DNA from 2 places in the Streptomyces sp. NPDC051064 genome. Region 2 is predicted to be linked to the other one. Evidence: riboswitches for the same ligand, from Rfam matches in the RefSeq annotation. Region 2 holds a riboswitch; the other holds the start of a gene.
The links. Region 2 has a riboswitch for glycine ahead of gcvT (glycine cleavage system aminomethyltransferase GcvT). Riboswitches for the same ligand answer to the same signal wherever they lie in the genome.
Positions count from the first base shown of each region.

Region 1: it holds a riboswitch for glycine, as region 2 does, so the genes downstream of both, gcvP (aminomethyl-transferring glycine dehydrogenase) here and gcvT (glycine cleavage system aminomethyltransferase GcvT) in region 2, are expected to answer to the same signal.

Region 1 is NZ_JBITFK010000016.1:8,777-12,176, reverse strand. It holds gene gcvP (aminomethyl-transferring glycine dehydrogenase) at 1-1,211, opposite strand, end outside; glycine riboswitch at 1,405-1,500, opposite strand; gene ACIBCU_RS36605 (PRC-barrel domain-containing protein) at 1,634-2,005, shown strand; gene ACIBCU_RS36600 (DNA polymerase IV) at 1,927-3,390, opposite strand.
Region 2 is NZ_JBITFK010000002.1:1,002,330-1,005,729, reverse strand. It holds gene ACIBCU_RS11480 (AAA family ATPase) at 142-831, opposite strand; glycine riboswitch at 1,005-1,102, shown strand; gene gcvT (glycine cleavage system aminomethyltransferase GcvT) at 1,270-2,406, shown strand; gene gcvH (glycine cleavage system protein GcvH) at 2,496-2,873, shown strand; gene glyA (serine hydroxymethyltransferase) at 2,892-3,400, shown strand, end outside.

The sequences.
Region 1 (3,400 bases), on a different contig from region 2:
CCCCCCGGCACGCGGACCGTGAGGGTGTCGAAGTACGCGTCGTGCACCACCTCGGTTCCGGCGGCCCGCAGCCCCTCGGCCAGGATGGCGGCGAACCGGTGGGTGCGCCGGGCGATCGTCCGCAGCCCCTCGGGCCCGTGGTAGACGGCGTACATGCCGGCCATGACGGCGAGCAGCACCTGGGCGGTGCAGATGTTGCTGGTGGCCTTCTCGCGGCGGATGTGCTGCTCGCGGGTCTGCAGCGCCAGCCGGTAGGCCTTGTCGCCGTCCGCGTCGACGGAGACACCGACGAGGCGGCCGGGCAGGCTGCGGGCGAACTTCTCGCGTACGGCCATGAAGCCGGCGTGCGGTCCACCGAAGCCCATCGGGACGCCGAAGCGCTGGGTGGTGCCCACGGCGATGTCCGCGCCCAGTTCGCCGGGCGAGGTGAGCAGCGTCAGGGCCAGCAGGTCGGCGGCGACGGACACGATCGCGCCCAGCTCGTGCGCCTGCTCGATGACGGGCTTGATGTCGCGCACGGCACCGGAGGCGCCCGGGTACTGGAGCAGCACGCCGAAGACGCCCCGCTCGGCGACCTCGGAGGGGATGCCCTCGCCGAGGTCGGCGACGACCACCTCGACGCCGGTCGGCTCGGCGCGGGTCTCGATCACGGCGACGGTCTGCGGCAGTGTGTCGGAGTCGACCAGGAAGACGCCGCCCTTCACCTTGCCGACCCGCCGTGCCAGGGCCATGGCCTCGGCCGCTGCGGTGCCCTCGTCGAGGAGCGAGGCGCCGGAGGTCGGCAGCCCGGTGAGGTCGGCGACCATCGTCTGGAAGTTCAGGAGGGCCTCGAGCCGCCCCTGGGAGATCTCCGGCTGGTACGGCGTGTAGGCCGTGTACCAGGCGGGGTTCTCCATGACGTTGCGCAGGATCACCGGCGGGGTGAACGTCCCGTAGTAGCCGAGCCCGATCATCGGTGCGAGCACCTGGTTACGGTCGGCGAGACTGCGCAGCTCGGCCAGGACCTCGGCCTCCGTACGGGCCTCGGGGAGGTTCAGCGCCTCGGCACTCCGGATCACGTCGGGCACCGCCGCGGCGGTGAGCTCGTCGAGGGAGCCGTAGCCGACCTGGGCCAGCATCTTCGCCTGGGCCTCGGCGTCGGGCCCGATGTGGCGCTGCTCGAACGGAATGCCCTGTTCCAGCTGGGAGAGCGGGGTGCGACGGGGGGTCATGATGGAGGCCTCCTGGTCTGTCACGACCTGCGAGGGGCGCCACGGCGTGGCTGCCCGAACGGCCTCCCCATCTGTCATCTCGACCTGAGAGCTTCACCGGCACGCCCTGGGGCATACCGGCTTTCACCGTCGGTGAGGGTGGTCCCCGTCGCGGCACGTGCCGTACGGATCCCGCCCTGCTTTCCAGAGTGACCTCGTCCGTGCGGTACGGGGGCCTGAGAGATTCCGGGGAGGAGTTGCTCCTTCGGCGCCTCCGAATCGCTCCGGAGGACTCTCCCGCACAGGGTCAGCAGCCGTGCTCCAGCCTACCAGCGGGGCCGGGGCGGGCCGTCTCGAGTGGCCGACATCCCGGATCTGGCATTTCGTAGTGAGGGTGGAGCAGCCGCGACCACCTGATGCAATTGTTACCAGTGGGAGGCACCGTGCAGACCGACATCGATCCGCGCAGCCTGATCGGCCGCAAGGCTTTCGACCGCCAAGGTGCCAAGATCGGAACGGTGGACGAGGTCTATCTCGACGACGCCACCGGGGTCCCCGAGTGGGCCGCCGTACGCACAGGTCTCTTCACCAGGGACGCGTTCGTCCCGCTGGAGCCGAGCGAATTCGTCGACGGCGCGCTCGTGGTCCCCTTCGAGCGGGCCCTGATCAAGGACGCGCCGGACTTCGGCGTGGGCCGCCATCTCTCGCCCGAGCAGGAACTGCAGCTCTACCGCCATTACGGACTGGACTCCTCCCCCTCCCCCGGCCCGGGTCCGGACAGGGACTTCGGCAGGCTCGCCGGCCACGAGGAGTAGTCCACCGGGTCCCGCACCAGGCGGAGCGGATCGGCCGGCTGCAGCTGCCGATCGTCGATCCGGAACGTCCGCACCCGGCCGGGCGGCGTCCACGGTTCCTCGAAGCGCACGGTGACCCGGCCGACGCCGCTGCCCTGCACCCAGCCGTGCCCGTGGACCTCGTGCCGCACGTCGTGCCCGGCCGGCCAGCGCCGCGCGGCCAGTTGCTCCTCGCTCTCACGGGTCTCCCCTCCGGGCTCCTCCTCCGCCGTGCGCTGCTCCCCGTCCCCCGCGGCACCGGCTGCGGCGGATTCCTCGGCGGCGTGCTCCGCGTCGGCGGCCTGCGCGAAGAGGTCCTCCTGCGTGAAGTCCGCCAGCCCCGTGACACCGACTCCGAGCAGCCGGACGCCGCCGGTCGTGTCGACGGCCTCCAGAAGCCGCGCAGCGGCCTCCCTGACCACCGTGGGGTCGTCGGTGGGGCCGCGCAGCGTCTCGGACCTGGTGAGCGTCGAGAAGTCGTAACGACGCACCTTGAGGACGACGGTGCGCCCGGACCGGCCGGCGCCCCGCAGCCGCTGCACGCACCGGTCCGCCAGCCGCTCGACCTCCGTCCTCACGCGCACCCGGTCGTGCAGGTCCACGTCGAAGGTGTCCTCGACCGACACGGATTTGGCGTCCCTCTCGGCGACGACGGGACGGTCGTCGTAACCCTGCGCCATGCGGTGGAGCGCGACGCCGTGCGCCTTGCCCAGCAACCGCACGAGCTCCGCCTCGCCCGCCTCCGCCAGGTGACTGACGAGGGTCATTCCCGCGCGCCGGAGATGGTCCCCGGTGGCGGGGCCCACGCCCGGGAGGATGCGTACGGACATGGGCCCCAGGAGCTCACGCTCGGTGCCGGGCTCGATCAGCAGCAGCCCGTCCGGTTTCGCCTCCTCGGAGGCGATCTTGGCCAGCATCTTGGAGCCGGCCAGACCGACGGAACCGCTGAGTCCGGTGACGGCTCTGATGACGGTGCGCAGCTGTCCGCCGATCGCCCGCGCGGACGCCGAGTCGTCGGCGACCCCGCCGGCCTCGAGGTCGACGAAGGCCTCGTCCAGGCTGAGCGGCTCGACGAGTGGTGACAGCCGCCCGAGCAGCTCCATCACCTGGTCGCTCACCGTCCGGTAGAGCGCGAAGCGCGGGACCAGATACGCCGCGTTGGGCGCGAGGCGCCTCGCCTGTGCCATCGGCATCGCCGAATGCACGCCGAGCCGCCTCGCCTCGTACGACGCGGTGGCGACCACGCCCCGCATCCCCAGGCCGCCCACCACCACCGGCTTGCCGCGCAGGCTCGGCTTCGACGCCTGCTCGGCCGAGGCGTAGAAGGCATCCATGTCCAGATGCAGGATGGTGGGCGCGGCTCTCACATGGACCGAT
Region 2 (3,400 bases):
TGAAACTCTAGACCGGGTCGCGGCAGGAGGGCAGAGGCGCAGGCAGAGGCGGCGCCCCCGTCCACCGCGCCGTCCAGATTCCGGACAGCGTGCCGGGGGTCCGCGAACTGTGCGTATGCGAACAGTGACGCCCTGGGCGGTCTACTCCTGCGCGAGCGGTGTCTCCGGGAACGAGATCCGGTCGATGCCCGCCGCGGTCTCACGGTCGAGCAGCACCGCCGAGGCGCATCCCGGAGGCAGCACTCCGGTCTCCGTGTCCCGCAGCAGCCGGCCCACCGCGCGCCGGTGCCGGGCGAACGCGTATCCGGAGACCCCGCGCCCGCGCTCCCGCTGCCCCTGCCTGGCCACCCGGGGGGTGACGTCGAGCAGGACGAGATGGAGGCCGCTGCCGCGGCGCCGGGCCTCGCGCGCCAGCCAGCGCCGCACCCACGCCTGCGTACCGCAGTCGTGCACGACGACGGGTCCGCCCGACCGCAGGCGCCGCCACAGCCCGGCGTAGTGCGCGGCACGCACCAGGGGACGGTAGAGGGCGTACGGGAGCAATCGGGGCAGAGCCGCCGCCCAGCGGTCCCTGGTGTCCTGGGAGTCGACCGCGTGCTCCTTCGCCGCCCGCCGGATCAGCGTCGACTTCCCGCTGCCGGGCAGCCCCGAGACCACGACCACGTCACCCGCCGCGAAGTCCAGGCCGCTCGGTCCTCGGCCGCCCCCGCCCCGCAGATCACGCACCACCGGAGCGTGCCCGCCCGTCCGCTCCCGGCCGGGCGCGCCCGGCTGCTGGGGCATCGCACCGCGTGCCGCCCCCGCGGTTGTCGCGTAGCGCTGCAACGTCATCGCCTTCCCCCTGCCGAGTCACCCACTGACCTGCCCAAGAAGTGTAAAGAAAAGGTAATGCGACACAACCGCTTCCGCCCGTACGTGTCGGTGCCGGCACCCGTCCGGGCCTGGACGCCCCACTCTCCCGCAATGCGTGCGATGATGACCCCGCCAACTGCATACAGGCCGTTTGAATCCGCGCGGGAGAGTCCCGGTCACCGTGTGCGCCGGGCGCCGAAGGAGCAAGTTCCTCCCTTGAATCTCTCAGGCCCCGTACCGCGTGGATGAGGCAGATCTGAAAAGCGGGCCGCTCTGCGGCTCCACCCAAGGTGCAAGCCGACGCTGACGGGGCCGACCCCGTCGGGACCCTTTCAGGGGCTTTCGGCGAACCTCTCAGGTTCCGATGACAGATGGGGAGGGAACCACCCCCTGTCGTCATGCCCTGGAGCCATGTCCATGAGCACTGCCCCGAGCGCCGCCCCCCGTCTCACCGCCCTCGATGCCCTGCATCGGTCCCTGGGCGCGACCATGACCGACTTCGCCGGCTGGGACATGCCGCTGCGGTACGCCAGCGAGCGCGACGAGCACAACGCCGTACGCGAGCGGGCCGGCCTGTTCGATCTGTCGCACATGGGCGAGATCACCGTCACCGGTCCGCAGGCGGCGGCCTTCCTGAGCTACGCGCTGGTCGGCAACATCGCCACCGTGGGCGTGGGCCGGGCCCGCTACACGATGATCGTCGCGGAGGACGGCGGGATCCTGGACGACCTGATCGTCTACCGCCTTGGCGAGACGGAGGCCCCCGAGTACATGGTCGTCGCCAACGCGGGCAACGCCCAGCTCGTCCTGGACACCCTCACCGGGCGCGCCGGGGACTTCGACACCGAGGTGCGGGACGACCGCGACGCGTACGCGCTGATCGCCGTCCAGGGACCCGACTCCCCCGCCGTACTGAAGTCGGTCACGGACGCCGACCTGGACGGACTGAAGTACTACGCCGGACTCCCCGGAACGGTCGCCGGCGTCCCCGCGCTCATCGCCCGTACCGGCTACACCGGCGAGGACGGCTTCGAGCTCTTCGTGGCACCCGCCCACGCCGAGCAGCTCTGGAAGGCCCTGACCGAGGCCGGTGCGCCGTACGGTCTGATCCCCTGCGGGCTCTCCTGCCGCGACACGCTCCGCCTGGAGGCGGGCATGCCGCTGTACGGCCATGAGCTGACCACCGCGCTGACGCCCTTCGACGCGGGGCTGGGCAGGGTCGTGAAGTTCGAGAAGGAGGGCGACTTCGTCGGCCGCGAGGCGCTGACCGCCGCGGCGGCCCGTGCGGAGACCGCCCCGCCCCGCAGGCTCGTCGGCCTGGTCGCCGAGGGCCGCCGGGTGCCGCGCGCCGGTTACCCCGTCGTCGCCGGCGGGCAGGTCGTGGGCGAGGTCACCTCCGGTGCGCCGTCGCCCACCCTGGGCAAGCCGATCGCCATGGCCTACGTGGACGCGGCGCACGCCGCGCCCGGCACCGAGGGTGTCGGGGTCGACATCCGGGGCAAGCACGAGCCGTACGAGGTCGTGGCGCTGCCGTTCTACAAGCGCCGTAAGTGACACCGCGCCCGCGCACGTGACGCAGTCGTGTCTCACACCGTAAGACCACCGTTCATCAGCACTCCCCCGCGTACAGGAGAATTCAGGTCATGAGCAACCCCCAGCAGCTGCGGTACAGCCAGGAGCACGAGTGGCTGTCGGCCCTCGAGGACGGCGTGGCCACGGTCGGTATCACCGAGTTCGCGGCCAACGCGCTCGGTGACGTCGTCTACGCCCAGCTCCCGGAGGTCGGTGACACGGTGACCGCGGGCGAGACCTGCGGTGAGCTGGAGTCGACCAAGTCGGTCAGCGACCTGTACTCGCCGGTGACCGGCGAGGTGACCGCGGCCAACCAGGACGTCGTGGACGACCCGTCGCTGGTGAACTCCGCCCCCTTCGAGGGCGGCTGGCTGTTCAAGGTGCGCGTCGCGGAGGAGCCGAAGGACCTTCTCTCCGCCGACGAGTACACCGCGTTCTCCGGCAACTGAGACCTTAGGGACCCACTGATGTCGCTTCTCAACTCCTCCCTCCACGAGCTGGACCCGGACGTCGCCGCCGCCGTCGACGCCGAGCTCCACCGCCAGCAGTCCACCCTCGAGATGATCGCCTCGGAGAACTTCGCTCCGGTCGCGGTCATGGAGGCGCAGGGCTCCGTCCTCACCAACAAGTACGCCGAGGGCTACCCCGGCCGCCGCTACTACGGTGGCTGCGAGCACGTCGACGTGGTCGAGCAGATCGCGATCGACCGCATCAAGGCGCTGTTCGGCGCCGAGGCCGCGAACGTCCAGCCGCACTCCGGTGCGCAGGCCAACGCCGCCGCGATGTTCGCGCTGCTGAAGCCGGGCGACACGATCATGGGTCTGAACCTGGCCCACGGCGGTCACCTGACCCACGGCATGAAGATCAACTTCTCCGGCAAGCTCTACAACGTGGTCCCGTACCACGTCGACGACACCGGTGTCGTGGACATGGCCGAGGTCGAGCGCCTCGCCAAGGAGTCGAAGCCGAAGCTCAT